DNA from 4 places in the Streptomyces sp. NPDC016640 genome. Region 1 is predicted to be linked to each of the others. Evidence: riboswitches for the same ligand, from Rfam matches in the RefSeq annotation. Region 1 holds a riboswitch; each other region holds the start of a gene.
What was found. A riboswitch is a leader RNA that binds a small molecule or an ion and turns the genes downstream of it on or off. The one in region 1 is predicted to bind cyclic di-AMP.
Positions count from the first base shown of each region.

Region 1 (5,672 bases):
TGGGCCCCAGGGTACGGCTCGCGTACGGCAACGGCGCGGGGCAGTCTGTGGTGGACGGGAGCCGGACCGAGGCCGCGGTCCGGCGGTCACCGGGAGCGGACGCCGCTCCCGGGCACGCCGCACGATATGGGAAACTGGTCTAGACAACCCTGAACAGCGAAGGGCAGCAACACATGGCTGAGCGCCGCGTCAACGTCGGCTGGGCCGAGGGTCTCCACGCCCGCCCCGCCTCCATCTTCGTCCGAGCCGCCACGGCCGCAGGCGTCCCGGTGACGATCGCCAAGGCCGGGGGCAACCCCGTCAACGCGGCCTCCATGCTGGCCGTTCTGGGCCTGGGCGCCCAGGGCGGCGAGGAGATCGTCCTCGCCTCCGACGCGGAGGGCGCCGACGCCGCCCTGGACCGTCTGGCGAAGCTGGTCTCCGAAGGCCTCGGGGAACTCCCCGAGACCGTCTGAGCCCCGCGCTCCTTTTACGCCCGAACCGGCACCGAAAGGCCCGCCCGACCCATCGGGCGGGCCTTTCGGTTTTCCTTTTTCCGGGCAGTGTGAATAACCCCCGGGAATGCACCCTCTTTGTATACGGGATCCGTGTTAATGACGCAGGCTCGGCATGTTTACGGGATGTTGCGGGTTCCTCACACGGTCCGCGCGGCCGGTGCGATCGGCTCCGGGGGCGAAACGCAGGCGGTGCGCGGCGCTCGCGCGCTCGGTGTGCGAGGCCATGACGGCCCGCGCGCGCTCGCCGTCGCCGCGCGCCACGGCGTCCACGATCGCGCCGTGCTCGGCCCAGTACCCGACCGGATCGGCGGGCCCCTCGGTGGTGTACATCCAGGCGATCTTGTGCCGCAGCTGGGTCAGCAGCGACGTCAGCGCCGGGCTGCCACAGGACTGGGCGAGCGTCTCGTGGAACCAGCCGCCCAGGGAGCGCAGGTCGTCGCTGGTGCCCTGACGGGCGCGTTCCTGGCCCAGCCGGACGAGACCGCGCAGCACCTTCAAGTGGGCCTCGGTACGGCGCTGGGCCGCGCGGGAGGCGGCGAGCGGCTCGAGGAGCAGACGCATCTCCAGCAGGTCGGCGGCCTCCCGCGCGGTGGGTTCCGCGACGCACGCGCCCGCGTGCCGCCGGGTCACCACGAAGCCCTCGGCCTCCAGCGTGCGCAGCGCCTCCCGGACGGGGACGCGGGAGACACCGTGACGGCGGGCGAGGAGGTCCTCGGTGAGCCGGCTGCCGCGCTCGTGGACACCCGCGACGATGTCGTCCCGGATCGCCGTGCACACCGAGTGCGCGGGAATACGCATGACCGACCTCCGGCTTAATCCCCGTGAAACGTCGAAGACTGACGTGTGTTCCGTGACTCTATTGCAATCGGCGGGATTTTCCGACGGGGGTCCGGAATCCGTGCGTATTTTTTGACGAGCGGTCCCTTTGAAACGCCGAAAGCCCCGGCTCGGAAGCCGGGGCCACGGGAAGCGGGGCGCCCGCCGCGCCGGCGGCCGGCGCCCGCACGTCTCAGAGGTTCACACCGTGCGCGCGGAGGTAGGCGACGGGATCGATGTCGGAGCCGTACTCGGCGGTCATCCGGGCCTCGAAGTGCAGGTGCGCGCCCGTGACGTTGCCGGTCGCGCCGGAGAGGCCGATCGGCTGCCCCGCGGCGACCTGCTGCCCCACCGAGACGCCGATGGACGACAGGTGGCCGTACTGGGTGTACGTGCCGTCGTTCATCCGGATGACGACCTGGTTGCCGTACGCGCCGCCCCAGCCGGCCTCGACGACGGTGCCGGTGCCGACCGACCGGACCGTGGCGCCGCTCGCGGCGTGGAAGTCGACACCCGTGTGGCTGCCCGAGGACCAGACGGCGCCGCCGCTCCGGTAGGAGGTCGACACGTAGGAGCCGGGGATCGGGGAGACGAAGGTGTCGAGGCGCTCGCGCTCCGCCTCGCGCGCGGCGCGCTCCTTCTCCGCGCGGGCCTTCTCGGCCGCTTCGGCCGCCTTCTCGCGCGCGGCCTGCTCGGCGGCCTTCCGCGCGGCGGCCTCGGCTGCCTCTCGTGCGGCCTCGTGCTGGGCGGCCGCCTGGGCGTCGATCCGCTCGGCGACCGCGTCGCCCAGGGTGACGACGGGAGTGAGGCCGGTCCGTGCCGCGGCCGGTTCGGCGGCGAGCGCGGGGGCCGTGAGGGAGCCGACGGCGCCGGTGGTGGCGAGGGCCGCGACGCCCGCCGCGCGGGCGGTGCCGCGCTGCGTCCGGCTGGGACGACGGTGCTTCCCGGTGGCGCGGGTGAACGCCATGTACAGGCTGGTCCTTTCCTTCCCTCTCGCCTACCGGGTTAGCTGACGGGTTCGGAGCAGGAAGGTCTCCTACGGACCCCCTCGCGACACGCGCGGGCGTCCGATTCACCCCAGGGACTGCACGGGTCCCCGGCTCCCCTGGCTCGCGCCGTGCGGGGACTCGGCGATGACTGTCCGGTGCCGCGGATGCGGCGCACTGCCCGACGAACAGCCCGGAAGACGCTAAGCGGGAGATCTTTCGATCCCCAAGCGAATCACGGCTTTTGTAGCGCATCCCACAGGGCAGACAGGAATCCTCCGCCTCAATTCGGGCACGAGTGGGCCCTGGTGACATCCGTGTCACCAGGGCCCGGGTGCGCGGCCGCGGCCCGCTACTCGGCCGTCACGACGGTGACCTCGCCGAGCCCGAGGGCCTCGACGGACCCCTTGATCTGCGCCGCGTCTCCGACGAGGACGGTCACCAGGCGGTCCACCGGGAAGGCGTTCACGACGGCCGCGGTGGCCTCCACGGTGCCGGTCGCGGCCAACTGCCGGTACAGGTCGGCCTGGTAGTGGTCGGGCAGGTGCTGCTCGACCTGGTCGGCCAGGGTGCTCGCGACGGCCGCGGCGGTCTCGTACTTGAGCGGCGCCACGCCCACCAGGTTCTGCACGGCGACGTCGCGTTCGGCGTCGGTGAGCCCCTGCGCGGCGAGCGTGCGCAGCACCGTCCACAGGTCCTCGAGGGCGGGCCCGGTGTTCGGGGTGTCGACGGAGCCGCTGATGGCCAGCAGCGCCGCGCCCGTGCCGTCCGGCGCGGACCTGAGGACCTGCCCGAACGACCGTACGCCGTAGGTGTAGCCCTTCTCCTCGCGCAGGACGCGGTCCAGGCGGGAGGTGAGGGTGCCGCCGAGGCAGTACGTGCCGAGCGCCTGCGCGGGCCAGACCCGGTCGTGCCGGTCGGGGCCGATACGGCCGATCAGCAGCTGCGTCTGGACGGCGCCGGGGCGGTCCACGATCACGACCCGGCCCGTGTCGTCGGCGACCACCGGCGGGATCGGCCGCGGCCGGGCCGCGGAGCCGGTCCAGGAGCCCAGGGTGTCGCCGAGCAGCGCGTCCAGGTCGACGCCGGTGAGGTCGCCGACGACCACCGCGGTGGCGGTGGCGGGGCGCACGTGCTTGTCGTAGAAGGCGCGTACGGCCCCGGAGCCGATGCCCGCGACCGTCTCCTCGCTGCCCTGACGCGGGCGCGACATGCGCGAACTCGCCGGGAACAGCTCCCTGAAGAGTTCCTTCGCGGCGCGGCGGGAGGGGTTCGCCAGCTCGTGCGGGATCTCGTCGAGGCGGTTGCGGACGAGCCGTTCGACCTCGCTGTCGGCGAACGCGGGCGCCCTGAGGGCGTCGGCGACCAGCCCGAGTCCCTTGGCGAGCCGGGAGGCCGGGACCTCCAGGCTGAGGCGGACGCCGGGGTGGTCGGCGTGCGCGTCCAGGGTGGCGCCGCAGCGCTCCAGCTCGGCGGCGAACTCCTCGGCGGAGTGCTTGTCGGTGCCCTCGGAGAAGGCCCGCGCCATGATCGTGGCCACGCCGTCGAGTCCGGCCGGCTCGGCCTCCAGGGGCGCGTCGAGGATCACCTCGACGGCGACGACCCGCTGGCCGGGACGGTGGCAGCGCAGCACGGTCAGGCCGTTGCCGAGCGTGCCGCGTTCGGGGGCCGGGAAGGCCCAGGGCCTGGCCTCGCCCGCCTGCGGCTGCGGGTGGAAGTCCATCGTGGCGAGCTCGGTCACTTCGCCGTCTCCTCGTTCTCGTCGGTGCCGGCGACTGCGGCGGCTTCCTCGGTGTCCTCCGCCTCCGCGGCCACGGGCTCGTAGACGAGCACCGCGCGGTTGTCGGGGCGCAGGCGGGCCCGGGCGACCTCCCGCACCTCCTGCGCCGTCACGTCGAGGATGCGCCGGACGGCGGTCAGGGCGAGCTGCGGGTCGCCGAACAGGACGGCGTAGCGGCACAGTTCGTCGGCGCGGCCCGCGACCGTGCCGAGCCGGTCGAGCCACTCGCGCTCCAGCTGGGCCTGGGCGCCCTCCATCTCCTCGGCCGTGGGGCCCTCCTCGGCGAACCGGGCGAGCTCCTCGTCGATGGCGGCCTCGATGACCGGCACCTCCACGTCGCCGGACGTCTTCACGTCCAGCCAGCCCAGGGAGGGCGCCCCGGCCAGCCGGAGCAGGCCGAACCCGGCGGCCACGGCCGTGCGGTCGCGCCGTACCAGCCGGTTGTAGAGCCGGGAGGACTCGCCGCCGCCGAGGACGGTGAGCGCCAGGTCCGCCGCGTCGCACGCGCGTGTGCCGTCCTCCGGCAGCCGGTAGGCGGCCATCAGGGCCCGCGCGGGGACCTCCTCCTCCACGATCTCGCGCAGCTGCCCGCCGATGACGTCGGGCAGCGTGCCGTCGCGCGGTTCGGGCTTGCCGTCGTGGGGCGGGATGGAGCCGAAGTACTTCTCGATCCAGGCGAGCGTCCGCTCCGGGTCGATGTCGCCGACGACGGAGAGCACGGCGTTGTTCGGCGCGTAGTACGTGCGGAAGAACTGCCGCGCGTCCTCGAGGGTGGCCGCGTCCAGGTCCGCCATCGAGCCGATGGGCGTGTGGTGGTACGGGTGGCCCTCCGGGTAGGCGAGGGCGGTCAGCTTCTCGAAGGCCGTGCCGTAGGGGACGTTGTCGTACCGCTGGCGGCGCTCGTTCTTGACGACGTCCCGCTGGTTCTCCATGGACTCGTCGTCCAGGGCGGTCAGCAGGGAGCCCATGCGGTCGGCCTCCAGCCAGAGGGCGAGCTCCAGCTGGTGGGCGGGCATGGTCTCGAAGTAGTTGGTGCGCTCGAAGCTGGTGGTGCCGTTGAGGGAGCCGCCGGCGCCCTGGACCAGCTCGAAGTGACCGTTGCCCTTCACCTGGGCGGAGCCCTGGAACATGAGGTGCTCGAAAAGGTGAGCCAGACCGGTACGCCCCTTGACTTCGTGACGCGAACCCACGTCGTACCAGAGGCACACCGCGGCGACCGGGGTCAGGTGGTCCTCGGAGAGCACCACGCGCAGGCCGTTGGCCAGGCGGTGCTCGGTCGCTGTCAGGCCGCCGGAGCCTGCCTGGGCTGTGGCCGTGTGCCCCATGGGCATGTACGTCCCTTCGATCGCGGAGGCGGCCGTCGAGACCGCCGTTTCTGCCGGTCCTGCCACTGTATGCAAGCGTGCGGAGCCCCGGAGAAGTTCCCGGCCCGGCCGGGTACGCCGAGAGCGAGCACGGGTGGGGGGGGAAGTGGTGGGAGTGACCGCTGGGACAGCGGGGGCCTCCGGCCCGGGCCCGGGCCGGGTCCGGCCCGTGCCGGGCGTCGAGAACGCGCCACGGTCGCCCCCGCACGTGACAGCCCCGCGTCGTGCC
Region 1 is NZ_JBIBRG010000017.1:106,882-112,553, reverse strand. Features, by position in the region: gene ACF07S_RS29055 (GNAT family N-acetyltransferase) at 1-1, opposite strand, end outside; gene ACF07S_RS29050 (HPr family phosphocarrier protein) at 174-455, shown strand; gene ACF07S_RS29045 (GntR family transcriptional regulator) at 591-1,295, opposite strand; gene ACF07S_RS29040 (M23 family metallopeptidase) at 1,507-2,280, opposite strand; cyclic di-AMP (ydaO/yuaA leader) riboswitch at 2,293-2,456, opposite strand; gene ACF07S_RS29035 (M16 family metallopeptidase) at 2,652-4,040, opposite strand; gene ACF07S_RS29030 (M16 family metallopeptidase) at 4,037-5,410, opposite strand.

Region 2 (5,672 bases), on a different contig from region 1:
GCGTCCGCGCCCCGTCCCGTGTCCGCGCCGCCGTCCGGCTCCGTGGCGGACGCCTCGCCCATCGGCTCCCCCGTTCCCTCACTGCGTCGGTGGGTCCGGGGACCTACTTCCCCGCGTCGGCCGCCTTCACCAGCGCGTCCTTGGTGACGGCGCCCACGTAGACCTTGCCGTCCTCGGTCATCAGGGCGTTGACCAGGCGGGTGCTGAACACCGTGCCGGTGCCGAAGTCGCCCTTGACCTGGTCGCCGAGCGAGCCGAGGAAGCCGCCGAGGTCACCGCCCGCCTCACCGGTGGGCAGGCCGCCCTCGCCGCCGGTGTCGAAGACGGCGACGGAGTTCCAGCCCTCGCCGAGCATCTTCAGCCCGTCGAGGCCCTTGGCCAGGTCCTCCTCCGGCTTCGGGGCGTTCTCCGGCTTCCCGGAGCGCTCCCGGCCGTGGTCGAGTTCGCCGTCCTCGGTCACCTCGGCGCCCTTGGGCGGGGTGAACGCGAAGGTCGACGCGGCCGGCCGGTCGAAGCTCACCTTGGTGAAGCCGACGTCCACGACGGCGGCACCGCCGCTCGCCGGGGTCAGCGTGAACTTCAGCGGCATACCGGTCCTGTGATCGACCGCGATGCTGATCGCGCCGACCGTGGAGCCGGACTGCCTGGGCTTGACGACCAGCTTGTACGCGTCCCGGCCGGCCACCTGCGCGGTGCCGTCGACGGCCACGGACGTGGTGTCGTCGACCGCCTTCAGCGCCTCCTCGGCGAAGTCCTTCGGGGTGGCCGGGGGCTTCTGCGCCCGGTCCTCGCCGGACCGGTCGACGGTGCTGTGGTGGACCGCGTTGGACGCGCTGTCGTAGCCCCAGACGTCCTTGCCGTTGTGGATCAGGCTGTACTCGGCGGCGTTCTCCAGGAGCGAGAGCTTCTGCCGGTCCGGGCCGTCGGCCGCGACGCGCAGCGTGTGCGTGCCGGAGGCCAGCTCGGTGAGCTTGGCGGACGGGTCGGCCGAGGAGCCGCCCTCGCCCTGCTCCGTCGCGCCGGAGACCAGGCCGCTCTCCAGGCCGCCGAGGTCCGGCAGCCCCAGGTCCGTGGTGATCTTCACCGTGCCGGACAGCTGCTGGACGTCCGACGTGGCGATCCTCTCGATGAGCTGCACGGCGGTGATCTCCGGCAGATCGGGGTCGCCGGAGTCGGCGATGGCGGGGACCAGCCCGATGGTCGCGGCCGCCACTCCCATCACCGTGACCGGGACGACGTACCGCGCGGCCCTGCGCCGTCCCGCGCGCGGCTCGTCGGCCTCCCCCGCGGTCGTCGTGTCGTCGGTTTCGTACGGTGCCATGTGTGCCCTGCCTTCGTGGTCGGCGGCGGCTTCCGTCTCGTGACCTCGCGCCAGTCTCACCCTGAGCCGCCATTCTCACCCGAACCGGTGAGAAGTGGTGTTGTCCGTCGTGGTCCATCTGACCAAATCCGGCACGCGGAATCGTCAGACCCGGGGCGCAACTCCGTGTACTGCTGCGGTATGACACGGGGGGTGGTTTTCTCCCCCGACCAGTAGGGGTCGAGGGGGAGTTCGGGAGACGGCCGGGTCAGCCGGCCCGGTGCACGACCGCGTCGCACAGCTGCACGAGCGCCGCCTTCGCGTCGCACTCCCGCAGCGGGGCCAGCGCCGCGCGGGCCTCCTCGGCGTACCGCACGGTGTCCCGGCGGGCCTGCTCCAGCGCGGGGTGGACCCGCAGCAGCCGCAGCGCCTCGGCGTGCCGGGCGTCGTCGGTGAGGTCGGAGTTCAGCAGCTCGCACAGGGCGATGTCGCCGGCCAGCCCGAGGCGGGCCGTGCGCTCCCGCAGCCGCAGCACGGGCAGCGTGGCGATGCCCTCGCGCAGGTCAGTGCCGGGGGTCTTGCCGGACTCGTGGGAGTCGGAGGCGATGTCCAGGACGTCGTCGGCGAGCTGGAAGGCGACGCCGAGCCGCTCGCCGTACTGGGTGAGCACGTCCACCACCGTGTCGTCGGCGCCGGACATCATCGCGCCGAAGCGGCAGGAGACCGCGACCAGCGAACCGGTCTTGCCGGCGAGCACGTCCAGGTAGTGGTCGACCGGGTCCCGGCCGCCCTGCGGTCCCGCGGTCTCCAGGATCTGCCCGGTGACCAGCCGCTCGAACGCCCCGGCCTGTACCCGCACCGCCTCCGGGCCGAGGTCGGCCAGGATGTGCGAGGCCCGGGCGAAGAGGAAGTCGCCGGTGAGGACCGCGACGGAGTTGCCCCAGCGGACGTTCGCGCTGGCGACTCCGCGCCGTACGTCGGCCTCGTCCATCACGTCGTCGTGGTACAGCGTGGCCAGATGGGTCAGCTCCACGACCACGGCGGACGGTACGACACCGGGTGCGTAGGGATCGCCGAACTGGGCGGCCAGCATCACGAGCAGCGGGCGGAACCTCTTGCCGCCGGCCCGCACCAGGTGCTGGGCGGCCTCCGTGATGAAGGGCACCTCGCTCTTGGTGGCCTCGAGCAGGCCCTCCTCGACAGCCGTCAATCCGGCCTGGACATCGGCTTCCAGAGCCTGGTCCCGCACGCTCAGCCCGAACGGCCCGACGACGGTCACGAGGGGTCTCCTGTCTGCTGGTGTCTGCTGGCGATCACACGGTTCGTCGATAGGTCGCTGCCCTCACTCGAGTCAGCGTATCCGGTCACGTTTCGATCACCGTCAGCGCCCGGGGATACCGGGAGAGCGGCACGGGACCGGAAGCGGGGGTGATGCCGATCGACCGGCCATGCGGGACATTCCCTGACTTTCCGGACGCGGCACCCTCTCCTCGCCCCCGGCGCTTCGAGCCCTCTCCCGGCACACACGCCACCCCTCCCGCCCCGGCGTCCGATGCGCGGCTATTGCCGGCGAATATCCCATTGGCCGGAAATGGCTCCACGGTTCCCGGTCAGTGAAGTGGGTCACGGCGGCCCGGCGGCCCGGCCGCTCCCCGGCGCACGCCTTTCCCCTTCACCCGGAGCCCAGTTGACCCCTGGTGAACAAAAAGGATCAAGCATCCCAAACACCCCGTTCCACGATCGAACGGCGTGCGGTGTGACATCCGCACTTGTTCCCGCCCCGTGCCCTCGCATACGTTCCCGGCCTGCCGGGCGGACGCCTAGTCCTGCCGCCGCCCGCACCACACCCGACGACGAACTCACGCACGGCAGGAGCGGGGGACCCAGGCAAGCCGCCGGACCGGGCAACGCACCGGAACGGCTCGGGGTGAAGCCGTGCCCGCAGGGCACGGCCGGGCACTCTCCCGCCCGAACCCGACAGCTCACCCCGCAGGCGTAGGAGAGGAACCCAGACATGCCCGCACAGGGTCAGCACCGCCACTCCGGCAGCCGCCGCCTCGTCCGCTCCCTCGCCGTCGCCGGCACCGGCGTCGCCATGGTCGCCCTCCCGCTGTTCGGCGCCACCAGCGCCGCCGCGGACACCACGACGGCCACCGCGACGGCCACGACGGCGTACCCGGACAACCTCGACGGCTGGATCCGCGAGTCGCTGTCCGTCATGGCGCAGCACGGCATCCCGGGCAGCTACGAGAGCATCCACCGCAACATCCTGCGCGAGTCCTCCGGCAACCCCGCCGCCATCAACCTGTGGGACTCCAACGCCGCCGCCGGCACCCCCTCCAAGGGGCTGCTCCAGGTGATCGACCCGACCTTCGCGGCCTACCACGTACCCGGCACCGTCTTCGACCCGTTCGACCCGGTGGCGAACATCACGGCGGCCTGCAACTACGCCGCCGACCGCTACGGCTCGATCGACAACGTCTTCGGCGCGTACTGATCCGGAGCCACCCGCTGCCGGCCCGGCCCGCCGAACAGCCGCTCGAGGACGACGGCCACGCCGTCGTCCTCGTTCGACGCGGTGACCTCGTCGGCCACCGCCTTCAGCTCGAGGTGGGCGTTGGCCATGGCGACGCCGCGGGCCGCCCAGTCGAACATGGGGATGTCGTTCGGCATGTCACCGAAGGCGACGGCGCGCTCCGGGCTCAGCCCGAGGTGTTCGGCGGCCAGCGCCAGCCCGGTGGCCTTGGTGACCCCGCACGGCTGGAGCTCCACCGTGCCCGGCCCCGACATGGTGACCGTGGCCAGCGAACCGACCACCGACCGCGCCGCCGCCGCCAACGCGTCGTCGGTCAGCCGCGGATGGCGCAGCAGCACCTTGCTGATCGGCCGGTCCCACAGATCGCCGCGCCGCTCGACCCGTACGGCGGGGAGGGTCGGGTGCGGCATCAGATAACCGGGCTCGATCAGCGTCAGCCCGTCGACCCCGTCCTGGTCGACCGCGGCGTACACCTCCCCCACCTCGGCCTCGATCTTGCCGAGCGCGGTCTCCGCCAGTTCCCGGTCCAGCGTGACGGACCACAGCATCCGGTCCGCGCCGGCGTCGTACACCTGCGCTCCCTGCCCGCACACCGCGAGCCCCGTGCTGCCGAGGTCGTCCAGGAGCGGCCGCACTCTGGGGGCCGGGCGCCCTGTCACGACGAGGTGCTGGGCACCGGCCCGAGCCACCCGCGCGAGCGCTGCGCGGGACCGGTCGGAGAGGGTGTCGTCGCCGCGCAGCAGCGTCCCGTCCAGGTCGGTGGCGATGAGTGAATATGCGGTGGGTACGGCCATGATCAGAGAATACGGACAACCCCACGATCCGCCTCACGCTGCCCGGAACCGCTTGCGCGACCGCGTCCGTCACGCTAAGGGACCTTTCCGCCATCGCCTGGTACGGGCGGGTTGCGGACCTCTTTCCCCGTTCGGCGAGAACATGCTCCGCTGTCTACCGTCCGCCCGGTCCCGGGCGGTACCTTCCCAGTGTCCAGGGGGGACTTGATCGGGGGGTCAGGTGAGCGGTGGACGCGTGCGCGTGCTGAGACCCGGGGAGCTCGGCGAGGGGGAACGGAAGCGCTGGCGGGAACTGCGCGCCGCGACGGACGCACCGCGCAGCCCCTTCATGGAACCGGAGTTCGCCACCGCCGTGGGCCGGGTGCGGTCACAGGCCCGGGTCGCGGTGCTGTACGAGGGAGCGGAACCGGCGGGCTTCCTGCCGTACGAGCGGGGCGTGCTGGGGCAGGGCCGGGCGATCGGGCTCGGGGTGTCGGACTGCCAGGGCGCGGTCCTGGCCCCCGGCGCCGCACCGGAGACCGGTGAACTGCTGCGGGCCTGCTCGGTGTCGAGCTTCGCCTTCGACAACCTGGAGGCGGGCCAGGGGCTGTTCGTGCCGTACGCGGCCGAGGAGCACACCACGTACGTCATCGACGTGGAGAAGGGGTACGGGACCTACGAGTCCGTGCTGCGCACCCGGTCGCCGAAGTTCCTGAAGAGCACCCTGGCCAAGGAGCGCAGACTGGGCCGCCGGACCGGACCCGTGCGGTTCGTCTTCGACGAACGGGACCCGGCCGCGCTGCGCGTGCTCATGGAGTGGAAGTCGGCGCAGTACCGCAGGACCGGGCGCCGCGACCGGTTCGCGCAGGAGTGGATCGCCCGGCTCGTGGGCCGGCTCGCCGGGACCCGGGCGCCCCAGTGCACGGGCACGCTGTCGGTCCTGTACGCCGGCGGCCGTCCCGTCGCCGCGCACTTCGGCCTGCGTTCGGCGTCGGTCCTGGCCTGCTGGTTCCCGGCGTACGACACGGAGTTCGCGAAGTACTCGCCCGGTCTCGTGCTGCAT
Region 2 is NZ_JBIBRG010000020.1:9,169-14,840, forward strand. Features, by position in the region: gene ACF07S_RS30755 (ABC transporter ATP-binding protein) at 1-62, opposite strand, end outside; gene ACF07S_RS30760 (outer membrane lipoprotein carrier protein LolA) at 104-1,321, opposite strand; gene ACF07S_RS30765 (polyprenyl synthetase family protein) at 1,569-2,579, opposite strand; cyclic di-AMP (ydaO/yuaA leader) riboswitch at 3,142-3,309, shown strand; gene ACF07S_RS30770 (transglycosylase SLT domain-containing protein) at 3,315-3,797, shown strand; gene ACF07S_RS30775 (HAD family hydrolase) at 3,761-4,630, opposite strand; gene ACF07S_RS30780 (GNAT family N-acetyltransferase) at 4,866-5,672, shown strand, end outside.
Region 2: another riboswitch for cyclic di-AMP. It lies ahead of ACF07S_RS30770 (transglycosylase SLT domain-containing protein); the one in region 1 lies ahead of ACF07S_RS29040 (M23 family metallopeptidase).

Region 3 (5,672 bases), on a different contig from region 1:
CTTCCGCAGACGCGACTTCACCGGGATCCTCGACGGCGTGGTGATAGCCGGGGTCACCGCCACCGGCTTCGCGTTCACCGAGAACATCCTCTACCTGGGCACCGCCTTCGGCACCGACCGGCTCACCGGCGACACCGGCGTCGCCTCGGTCACCGCGGCGACGTTCTTCGTCCGCATCGTCATGTCGCCGTTCGCCCACCCCCTGTTCACCGTGCTCACCGGGATCGGCTTCGGCGTCGCCGCGCTCGCCACGGAACGGCAGCGGCTGCGGCGCGTGCTGCTCCCGCTCGGCGGGCTGCTCCTCGCGATGGGCATGCACGCGCTGTGGAACGGGTCCTCGGCCCTCGGCCCGTACGGCTTCTTCGCGGTGTACGCGGCGTTCATGGTGCCGACGTTCGGCCTGCTGACCTGGCTGGTGGTGTGGACGCGGCAGCGTGAGCTGCGAGCCGTCCGCACGGAGCTGCCCGCGTACGCGGCCGCCGGCTGGCTCACTCCCGCGGAGCCGTTCGTACTGGGCTCCATGCGGGCCCGGCGCATCGCCCGCCGTTACGCGCGCCGGTACGGCGGCAGGGCGGCGGCGCGGTCGATGGCACGGTACGAGGCGTACGCGACCTCGCTGGCGTTCCTGCGGCACCGGGGGCGGCTGGGGCGGGCGGGGGCGGACTTCGTCACGCGGGAACGGGAACTGCTGCTGGAGCTGTGGCACCGGCGGGGCGCGGCCCGTCCGGCCCTTGACCACGCCGCCCGCGTCACCGCGCCTCGGGTTCCGGTCGCCGCCGCGCCGTGGCCGGTGCCCGGGGCGTACGGGCATCCGATGCAGGGGCACCCGGCACACGGCCGTTTCCCACACGGGCACCCGACACACGGGCACCCGACACATGACCGTCCGGCACCTGGGCACCCGACACATGACCATCCGGCGCCTGGGCACCCGACAGGCGGTCATCCGCCGCACGGCCACCTGCCGTACGGGTTTCCGTACGGCGCGCACGAACCGAACGTCCACCGGTCGTCCTGAGGGGTCCGGGTTCCTTCCCGGTCCTGTCCCGCCCCCACACGCCTGACCGGCAGCCCTGACGCCGGAGTGTCGTCGTCGGGACTGCCGGGATGCGGGGCGAGCGCCTCAGCGGGCGGCGGGGCTCAGGGGGTGAGGCCCTTGCCGCGCAGCCACGCCAGCGGGTCGATGCCGGAGGTGGAGCCGCCGGGGTGGACCTCCAGGTGGAGGTGGGCGCCGGTGGAGTTGCCGGTGGAGCCGACCCGGCCGATCACATCGCCGGTGTTGACCTTCTGGCCGACGCTGACGCTGATGGACGACTGGTGGGCGTACCAGACCTCGGTGCCGTCGTCGAGGGTGAGCACGGTCTTGTAGCCGTAGGAGCCGTCCCAGCCGGCGGAGGTGATCGTGCCGGTGTGCACGGCCTTGATCAGCGTGCCCGTGGGGGCGGCGAAGTCGAGGCCGGTGTGGTAGCCGGAGGACCAGTAGGCGCCGGCCTGGCCGAAGGTGGAGCTGAGGGTGTACGAGGAGGTCGGCAGCGCGTACTGCTTGGCCAGCTTGGCGAGACGCTCGGCCTCGGCCTTCTCCCGGGCCTCCTCCTCCGCCTTCTCCTTGGCGGCGGCGGCCTTGGCCTTGGCCTCCTTCTCCGCCTTGGCGGCGGCCTCGGCGGCCGCCTTCTCGGCCGCGGCGACGGCCTCCGCCTCCGCCTTGCTCTCGGCCTGGTCCTGCTGCTGCTCGACCTGGGCCATGATCCGGGCGCGCAGCGCCTCGCCGGCGTCGGCGGCGCCCTGCTCGCTGTCGGCCGTGGTCATGCCGATGGTGCTGAGCGGGGTGGCCGTCCCCTCGGGCGTCTCCTCGTCGGAGATGAGGGAGCCCACGTTGGGCAGGTCGGGCAGGGAGATCGAGACCGGCGGCTTGCCGGCCTGCGCGCTGGCCATGCCGCCCGCCCCGACGGCCGCTATGACGCCGACGCCCAGGACGGTGGAGCTGCGGGCGAGTCCTCCGCCGCGCTGCTTGCTGACGCGGTGCCGGCCCCGGACCGGTCGGACGGACTCCGCCGTGGGGTTCCACGGCTCGAAGGGTCCCTCGTCGGTGTGGACACTGCCGTAGACGAAGGTCTCGCTCAGCTGGAACGGGGCCTCGGGGGCAGGCCGATTGGACGCCACGTGGGCGTACTCCTTTCCTTCCTTCTCCGCCTACCGGGTTAGCTGACGGGTTCGGAGCAGGAAGGTCTCCTACGCGCGTATACGAGCCGTGCTTCCACGGCGGTATCCACGCGATTCACCCCATGGGATGGTTCCCCGGTTCCCTTGCGGGATTCGGCGCGTGCGCGCGGAGCCGACGTCTGTGACGGCTGGGACGACCGCGCTGCGTTATCGAACGTTAATAGACGCGAGGGCCGTATTCCAAGCCGTTCCTCTTGATCTTTAACGAATCCCCTGGGGACTTAACGGCCACCGACTGCCAAAAACGGGCGAGTTGACCGCACTTCCCACGCCTCATCAGCTCTGACGGTGTGTCAGTTGTTATGCGTTGTGGGATGAATCACTCACGCTGGGTGATGGCGAGACCGGGGGAACCGCGACAGCGGACCGGAACAAGCCGACCGGGAGAAGCGAACCGAAAACGCCGAGGGCCGGAACCCTTTCGGATTCCGGCCCTCGGCCTTCAGTAGCGGGGACAGGATTTGAACCTGCGACCTCTGGGTTATGAGCCCAGCGAGCTACCGAGCTGCTCCACCCCGCGTCGTTGAACACCACTGTACGCCATGCACGGGACATGCCGCACACCCATTACCCGGCTCCGGTCTCACCGGCCGGTCAGATGGGCGTTCGGTGCCTTGGCCCGCTCCTCGTGCTCCGGCAGGACCACGACGGTGGCGCCCCCCTCCGTCAGCTCCCGGCTGCCGTCGGCGCCCGCCACGAAGGTGTCCGGCTCGCGCCAGGCCGTGACCACCCGCCGTACCCCCGCCTCCAGGATCAGCCGGGCACAGGGCGCGGGCCGGGACGCGCGGCGCGCGCAGGGCTCCAAACTGGAGTACACGGTCGCGGTCGCGAGCCGGGGATCCGCGGGACCGATCTTGGCGAGCGCGGCCTCCTCCGCGTGCACCACCGGGTCGGCGCCCTCCCGGGAGTGGCCGCGCGCCAGCTCCGTACCGTCCGCCGCCACCACGACCGCGCCCACGCTGAACGCCGTCCGTGAGGGCGGGCACCGGTCGGCCAGGTCGCAGGCGAGGGCGAGCCAGTGGTGGTCGGCGGCGGAGGGCAGCGGGCCGGCGCCGGGGGCGGTGGGCTCGTAACGCGTCAGGACGACGTCGCCGACCGGGCGGGTCTCGACCAGCCGCAGCCGGCCGGCCTGGTACGCACCGGGGCCGAACAGGCGGGGTGCGTCCGGGGCGCCGACGAACAGCGGGGCGAGGACCAGCTGGAGTTCGTCCGCGAGGCCCTGGGTGAGCAGCTGGGTGTGGATCCGGCCGCCGCCCTCGACCATCAGCCGCCGGACGCCGCGCACGCCGTGCAGGTGCTCCAGGAGCCGCCGCCAGTCGATCTCCGGCCCGAGCGGGACGACGTCGGCGGCGAGACCGTGGGCGCGGGCCCGCTCGGCGCCCTGGTCGGTGGTGTAGAGCAGCTTCTCGCCGCCGGTGTGCCAGAACCGCGCCGCCGGGTCCAGGTCACCGGAGCCGCTGACGGTGACCTTGAGCGGAAAGGCGGGCCGGCCCCCGGCGACCCGGGCGGCGCGCCGTCCGGGCGAGTTGACCAGCAGCCGGGGATTGTCGGCGCGGATGGTGCCGGCGCCGACCAGGATGGCGTCCGCGGATGCCCGCACCTCGTCGACCCGGTCGAAGTCGGCCGGGCCGGACAGCAGCAGCCGCTCGGGGCCGGTGTCGTCCAGGTAGCCGTCCAGGGAGACGGCGGCGGACAGCAGGACGTACGGGTGGGGCATCGGCGTACTCCGGGTGAGGAACGGCAGCGGGCGGGGACCGGGGCGGGCGGGCCGGTGCGGCCCGGGTCCAGTCTGACAACAGACCCGGCGGGGGCACGTCCTCGCCCGCGCCCCGGTGCACCGCGGGCCGGTGCGCGGGTCAGGGCTCGATCGGACGCACGCGGATGGCGTACCGGGTGAGCTCCAGCCGGTCCTTCGGACCGGGGGTGGCCGGCGGACTGGTGCGGCGCCGCTCCACCGTCCCGGGACTGATCACGAGGAGGTGCGCGATCTGCTGCGAGGCGTGTCCCCCGGCGACGAGCTCGAGGATCTCCTCCGGGCCGGCCCGGGTGGCCTCCCGCACCCGGCGCAGTTCCCCGCTCGGCCCGGGCGGCACGTGGCCGGCGGAGCGCTCGAGCTGGAGCAGTACGGCGGTGAGGGACTGGCCGGCCTCGTCGTGCACCACTCGGCCTGCGTGCTGAGCGGGCCCCGCGCCATCGGTGACAGCCCCCGTTTCCCGGCCGGGTTCCCCACCGCCGCGGTGCCCCGCGTACGCACCGGGCCCGGCGCGGGACGGGGCCCGCGGCCGATGGCCCGCACCGGTGGCGGCGGGTGACGCCGGAGGCACCGTACCGGACGGGTGGCGACGTCGGCGCACGGGCAAACTCCCCTGTACAGGCCCGAGTTCGCGGTAGGCCGGCGGTTCGCGCTCGTCCGGCCCGGCGTCACGGAACCGACGCCCGGCGGTGTCCGGAGCGACGGCCGCCGACGGTGTCACAAGGCGGCCACCCCTGGGAAGGAGGAGCCGTGCCCCAGTCCGACGACGAGCGCCTGGTCGACCTCGCGGCCCGACTCGAGCACGAGGACCCCCGTTTCACCCGCGCGCTGTCCGCCGGACGGCCGGCCCGCCCCCGCGAGTACCGGCGCACGAGCGTCTGGTGGCTGCTGGCCGCCGGGGTGGCCATGCTGATCGCGGGCATGATCGTCGCCGACGGGCTCCTCATCGCGGCGGGTCTGGTCCTCGCCGGTATCGCCGTCCAGCTGCTCGACCCCGATCACCCTCGCACCGGCGGCCCCCACCACCACCCGCCTGACTGACCCCGGCACACAACAAGGCCCCGATCCGAAGATCGGGGCCTTTGTTGTGGCTGGGGCCGGGGTCGAACCGGCGACCTATCGCTTTTCAGGCGATCGCTCGTACCAACTGAGCTACCCAGCCGCAGGTGTTTCACGTGAAACACCAGCGGTCCTGACGGGATTTGAACCCGCGGCCTCCACCTTGACAGGGTGGCGAGCACTCCAAACTGCTCCACAGGACCAAGCGCGTCGTACGACAGTGTCGCACAGGGTGGTGCGTGCCCCCAACGGGATTCGAACCCGTGCTACCGCCTTGAAAGGGCGGCGTCCTAGGCCGCTAGACGATGAGGGCTATCGGCCCGCCTGGGCGCTTCTCAGCGCGTCGGGGACGTGAGAAGCATATGGGATGGAGGGAGGGTTCGCCAAAACGGTTTACGGGGAGGTCGTCGAGGGCGAGGCGGTGGACGGGGCCGGGGAGGCCGGGGACGGGGTCGCGCCCGGCTGGTTCTCCTCGGGGAGGTGGCGGCTGACCTCCGCCGTCGTCAGGCCGAGGCCGCCCAGTTCGATGGAGTCCCAGGCCTGGAGGTGGCGGGTGTCCCGGTCGAAGTAGAGGATCGACGTCTCGATCGGGTCGGGGTACTTGCCCTCGATGGCGCGCAGGCCACTGCCCCCGGTGGAG
Region 3 is NZ_JBIBRG010000006.1:416,048-421,719, reverse strand. Features, by position in the region: gene ACF07S_RS15910 (PrsW family glutamic-type intramembrane protease) at 1-1,018, shown strand, start outside; gene ACF07S_RS15905 (M23 family metallopeptidase) at 1,141-2,160, opposite strand; cyclic di-AMP (ydaO/yuaA leader) riboswitch at 2,173-2,329, opposite strand; tRNA gene ACF07S_RS15900 (tRNA-Met) at 2,667-2,740, opposite strand; gene ACF07S_RS15895 (dihydrofolate reductase family protein) at 2,804-3,937, opposite strand; partial or broken gene ACF07S_RS15890 (DNA-binding response regulator) at 4,077-4,253, opposite strand; gene ACF07S_RS15885 (DUF3040 domain-containing protein) at 4,724-5,014, shown strand; tRNA gene ACF07S_RS15880 (tRNA-Phe) at 5,062-5,135, opposite strand; tRNA gene ACF07S_RS15875 (tRNA-Asp) at 5,161-5,235, opposite strand; tRNA gene ACF07S_RS15870 (tRNA-Glu) at 5,273-5,345, opposite strand; gene ACF07S_RS15865 (metallophosphoesterase) at 5,426-5,672, opposite strand, start outside.
Region 3: another riboswitch for cyclic di-AMP. It lies ahead of ACF07S_RS15905 (M23 family metallopeptidase); the one in region 1 lies ahead of ACF07S_RS29040 (M23 family metallopeptidase).

Region 4 (5,672 bases), on a different contig from region 1:
CCGGACTCGTGCGCACCCTGCGGCCCCGGGCCGCCGGTTCACCGCTCCTGGATCTGGCCGGCAACGACTACCTGGGTCTCGCCCGGCACCCGGAGGTCACCGAGGGCGCGGCCCGTGCCGCGCGGACCTGGGGCGGCGGATCGACCGGCTCCCGGCTCGTCACCGGCACCACCGAACTCCACACCGAGCTGGAACGCGAACTGGCCGCCTTCTGCGGCTTCGAGGCGGCCCTGGTCTTCTCCTCCGGCTACGCGGCCAATCTCGCCGCCGTCACCGCGCTGGCCCCGCACGGCTCGCTCATCGTCTCCGACGCGGGCAACCACGCCTCGCTGATCGACGGCTGCCGGCTGGCCCGCGGCACGACCCGGGTCGCCGCGCACGCCGACCCCGACGCCCTCCGCAAGGCACTGGGTTCGCACGGGGGACCGGCCGTCGCGGTGTCCGACACGGTGTTCTCGGTGGACGGCGACGCAGCCCCGCTCGGCGCGCTGGCCGAGGCGTGCCGGGAACACGGTGCGGGCCTGGTGCTCGACGACGCGCACGGCCTCGGCGTACTGGGCGAGGGCGGCCGAGGGGCCCCGCACGCGGCGGGCATCGCGGGCGCCGACGACGTCGTCGTGACGGTGACGCTGTCCAAGTCGCTGGGCAGTCAGGGCGGAGCCGTGCTCGGCCCGGCCCGGGTGATCGAGCACCTGGTCAACGCGGCGCGGACGTTCATCTTCGACACGGGGCTCGCCCCGGCGGCGGCGGGCGCGGCCCTGGCGGCGCTGCGGCTGCTGCGCCGCGAGCCCGAACGCGCGGCGCGGGCGGGTGCGGTGGCGCGGGAACTGCACGCCCGGTTGACGGCCGAGGGTCTGGAGGCGGCGCGTCCGGACGCCGCGGTCGTCTCCGTGCGCGCCCCTTCCCCGGAGCAGGCCGTGCGATGGGCGGCCGACTGCCGGGCGGCCGGCCTGTCCGTGGGCTGCTTCCGTCCTCCTTCCGTACCCGACGGCATCTCACGGCTCAGACTGACCGCCCGCGCGGACCTGTCCGGGGCGGAGATCGAACGCGCTGTACGGGTGATCGGCGAGACGCGGCCATGAGTCGGCGGGGCACGGTCGTGCGTCGCACGATGACGGGTGGAACGGCCGGGTCAGCGGATGCGGGGCCGCATCAGCGGACCGCGGTCACGAACCCCGCCCAGCTCTCGGGGGAGAAGAGCAGCGCGGGTCCGGCCGGGGTCTTGGAGTCGCGCACGGCGAGCAGTCCGGCCAGGGGGCCGGTGGCCGGCCGGGCCGTCTCGACGCAGTTGTTCGCCCCCGTGCTGTAGCTGCTGCGCAGCCACCGCGCACCGTGCAGTGCGAGGCTGGAAGGAATGGTCCGAGGCGGTGTGGGCATCGTGCCTCCTTACGCGCCGGCTGCTGCGCCGGCGATGAAATCCAACGAGTCCTCTGGCGAAAGGGCGTGGACCGAAAGGGCGTTGAAGGCTTCCACGTAGGTCCTGAGGTCTTCTTTCCGCTCCAGATGGAGGCTACTCGTCAAGTGGTCGAGAACAACCACATCCAGATCGGAAGTGCGCGAAAATGAAAAGATTACGAAAGGGCCGGTAACCCCGATGTGTGCCCCCGCGGTGAACGGCAGGACCTGCAGCCGCACCTGGGGAAGCCGGGCCGCCTCGACCAGCCGGGTCAGCTGCCGGGCCATCACGCCGGGACCACCGACCTGGCGGCGCAGCACCGCCTCGTCCAGGACCGCGCTCAGCTCCAGCGGCGGGTCCGCCCGCAGCACGTCCTGCCGGGCCAGCCGTACCTCCACCAGGGCGTCCAGTCGTTCCTCCGACGTGCCCTCCAGGGCGGCCTCGGTCACCGCCCGCGCGTACTCCGGGGTCTGCAGCAGCCCGGGGATCACCGTGGTCTCCAGGGTGCGCATCGCGCTCGCCTGCGACTCCAGGCTGATGAAGTCGCGGTAGGTGGGCGGCAGCACACCGCGGTAGGCGTGCCACCAGTGGTGCCGGCCGGCGCCGTCGCCGGTGCCCGACAGCACCAGCAGCAGCTCCCGCAGCTGCGGATCGGACACGCCGTAGACATCGAGCAGTAAGCGCACATCGGCCGGCTTCACCCCGCTCGTGCCGGTCTCGATCCGGCTCACCTTCGACTGGTGCCAGCCCGCCAGCCGGGCCGCCTCACCACTGGTGAGCCCCGTCGAGGCGCGCAGCGCGCGCAGCTCCGCGCCGAGTTTCCGGCGGCGCACCGCGGGGCCGTACTGCATGGACCTCTCCCTACTCCTTCCGAGCCGCCCGGATACGGTCTCCCGTCGCAGAGTTCACCGCTTTGAGCGACAGATATATGCATATCTTGGGGGATCGTCGCCCTATGCCGTGCGGGGGTGGCAGTCTGGCGACGAAGCACCAGTGCGGGACCGTACTCGAACCAACCGCTCCGTGTCGGACTGCGGTCCCGTGGGAAAGGGACGACGTCGCCATGGCAGATCACCTGGAAGCATCCGTCACTCTGCCGAGCGATCCCGCCTCGGTCCCGGCCGCCCGTGCGCATGTGGTGGGCACACTGCTGGAATGGGGCATGCCGGCGGATGCGGAACTGTCCGACACCGTCCGGCTGATCGTCTCCGAACTCGCCACCAACGCGGTGCAGCACACGCTGGGGCAGTCGCCCACGTTCACGGTGGACGTCGTCCTGGTCCGCGACGAACAGCTGCACATCGGTGTGACGGACAGTCATCCCCGGCTTCCCAAGCGGCTGCCCGCCGCGGTCCAGCAGGACAACGGCCGGGGGCTGGTCATCATCCGCTGGCTGACCGCGGAGTGCGGCGGCAGGCTCAGAATCCGCCCCACGCGTGAGGGCGGCAAGACCGTCTCGGTGGCGCTCCCGTGGACCGTCCGGTCCGCCGGAGCGGTCACGGCGGCGGGGCGGCAGGAGCCGTAGGAGGTGGGCCCGCCGGTCACGGTGGCGGGGCGGCGGCGTGTCGGGCCGCCGCCCCGCGGATCACTTCACCCGGCCGTACCAGACGCTGCGGGACCAGATCTTCTGCAGACGCACCACGTCCCCGGTCTTCGGGGCGTGCCAGATCTTGCCCTGCCCCGCGTAGATGCCGACGTGGTACACGTAACTGCCCGAATGGAAGAAGACCAGGTCTCCCGCCCGGCGGCTGCCGGCGGAGATGTGGCGGGTCTTGTTGTACTGCTGGGCGGCGGTGCGCGGCAGTTTCTTGCCCGCCTTCTTGAACGAGTACAGCGTCAGACCCGAGCAGTCGAACCTGTGCGGTCCCACGGCGCCCCACTGGTACGGCGAGCCCTTCTTGGCGGCGGCGATGCGCAGGGCCTTGGTGGCCGGGGTCGCGGCCGCCGCCTCCGAGGCGACGCCGGGGACCGCGATGGAGCCGCCCACGGCGGCCAGGGTGAGGGCCGAGGCCGTGCCGGCCCGGGCCATGAGAGACGGGACACGATTGAGCGCAGTCATGCGCAACCCTTCGTCAGCCGCCTGTGAAGGATGACCTGTCGGATTCGGGCTGGCGAAGTTGCCCGGCCGCACGAGTGCGGCTTCACCCCAAGGACTGCTCGGAACTGACGTCCCGGCGGCCCGTCGTGCTCGGGTCCTCCACTCCTGCCGATCCACTCCTGTCGACCGGTCATCCGGGTGGCGGCAGGACTCGGCGTCCACCCGGATCGCCCCGCCGCGGCGGCGGGGTCTTGTCGTCAGTCAGGGATCTTGGCCCATGAAGGGATCGAAAACCCAACGGAACGGGGGGTTTGTGTTGTTACTCACCACTCCACCGTTCGGATGGACACCTGCCCGTCCGGGTCGCCGTCCAGGGCGCCGGTGAGCCCCGGACCAGCGAAGAAAAGCCCGATTCCGCCTTCGGGCGCGCGCGTTGCGCAACTTCGGCGCCCCGAAAACAGCAGCCTCGTCTACGCCGGATGGAGGTACGCCGTTCGGTCCGTTTCAACTCCGGACGGGACGCGCCGTCGTCGGGGGTGCCGTGCGCATCGGCCCGGGCGTCAACTGCCCGGGTCCGGCGGGAGGGTGACCCGGGCCGCGCGCCGTTCCCCGTCCAGCACCCGCAGCGCGCGGGCCAGGGTGGCGGCGTGCAGTTCGCTCTCACCGCGCCGGTGCATCAGGGTCAGCGCGTCGCGCAGTGCGACGGCCGTGCCGACCAGCGCCCGGGCCGCGCGCAGCCCGCGGTAGGTGTCACCGCCCAGGGCCGGATTGACACGGCCGAGCAGATCGACGACCTCGGGGCAACGGCCGGTCGATTCGGCCTCGGCGCGGGTCGACGCGGGCAGCGGCGGCAGTTCCGGTGGCAGCGTCCGCGGCTCACTTCGCGTCCGGGGCGGGGTACGCGCTCCGGCGGGCGGGCACGATCCGGTCCGCCGGTCCGTAGTCCACCGCCGCCCGCGCGTCGAGGACCGTGTCCCGCTCGACGTCCGCCCGGACCCGTTCCGCGGTACGGCCCGTGTGCCGGACCAGCATCTCCTCCATGCGGGACCGGACGCGGGTCGGCTCCTCGGCCCGGACCGCCGGATCGTCGGTCCGGCCCTGGACGGGTTCCTCGACCGGGGCAGGCGGAGCAGCAGGCGCGAGCCGGGCAGCACCGCTCGCCTGCCCGGGGTGCCGGCGGCCGGCAGCACCGCGGCCGTCCCCTCCGCCCGGCCCGGACAGACCGTCTCCACGTCGCAGGTGACGTAACACAGCGTGTCGTAGAACGCGGACATGGCGTGGAAGGAGCCGCCGGGGGGAGAGGGCCGGCCGCCTCCCAGGGCGCCGGCCGTGCGGTCCGATCAGCCGACGGGGGCCGGGCCGCGTCCGGACGCGGGCCCGGGCTTCCCCGTACGTTCCTTCAGCGGCCCGGCGAGGAGCACGGCGCCCAGCCCCAGAGCGGCCCACCAGGTCAGCGTCAGGGCCGGGCCCGCCGCGGCCGCGCCGTCGAAGAAGGACACCGAGCGCAGCAGCGACACGCCCGCCCCCGGGGGCAGCCACTGGCCGATCGCACCGGCCGGTTCGGGCAGCATCTCCGGTGCCGAGGCCGCCCCCGAGAACGGGTTGCCGAACAGCATGATCACGAAGGCGCCGAGCCCGATACCGGCCTGCCCGAGGAGCCCCGCGAGTCCGGCGACCGTCGCGCCCATGGCCAGTGCGGCCAGCCCGAACGTCGCGGCCACGGCCCACCAGTTCCCGGGGACCGCGTCCAGCCAGCTGTGCGCCAGTGCCGCGGCCACCGCGCCCACCAGGACGGCGGAGCCGGCCAGCGCGGCGAGCGCGCGGGCGCCGCGCAGCCCCAGCAGTGTCACCGCGGCGCCGCCCGCGATCCCGGCCAGGGCCAGGGGCAGCACGCTGGTGTTCATCACCGCGCCCCGCGGATCCCGTTCGGCGGCGGGTACGACGTCCACGGTGGTGACCGGCGTGCCGGAGGCGGCCGCCGGCTGCGCCACCGCCTCCTGCAGCAGCTGGGCCACGGCCGGGCTCGCGGCGGACGCGGTGAGCAGCCTCGGGCCCCGCTCCGTGACGACGACCGCGCCGTACACCTCGCGCTTCTCCACGGCCTCGCGGGCGGCGGCCTCGTCGGCGTAGCGGTGCAGCTCGAAGGCGCCCTCCTGCCGCTCCAGCCGCTGCTCCACCGGTGCCGTGGCGGCGGCGGGGCCGGCCACGCCCAGCGGCAGGTCGTGGGGTGCCGTGCGG
Region 4 is NZ_JBIBRG010000004.1:93,114-98,785, forward strand. Features, by position in the region: gene ACF07S_RS09765 (8-amino-7-oxononanoate synthase) at 1-1,082, shown strand, start outside; gene ACF07S_RS09770 (DUF397 domain-containing protein) at 1,153-1,377, opposite strand; gene ACF07S_RS09775 (helix-turn-helix domain-containing protein) at 1,387-2,247, opposite strand; gene ACF07S_RS09780 (ATP-binding protein) at 2,460-2,921, shown strand; gene ACF07S_RS09785 (C40 family peptidase) at 2,982-3,455, opposite strand; cyclic di-AMP (ydaO/yuaA leader) riboswitch at 3,459-3,661, opposite strand; gene ACF07S_RS09790 (hypothetical protein) at 3,995-4,300, opposite strand; gene ACF07S_RS09795 (ATP-dependent Clp protease proteolytic subunit) at 4,311-4,655, opposite strand; partial or broken gene ACF07S_RS09800 (ATP-dependent Clp protease proteolytic subunit) at 4,607-4,708, opposite strand; gene ACF07S_RS09805 (ABC transporter permease) at 4,775-5,672, opposite strand, start outside.
Region 4: another riboswitch for cyclic di-AMP. It lies ahead of ACF07S_RS09785 (C40 family peptidase); the one in region 1 lies ahead of ACF07S_RS29040 (M23 family metallopeptidase).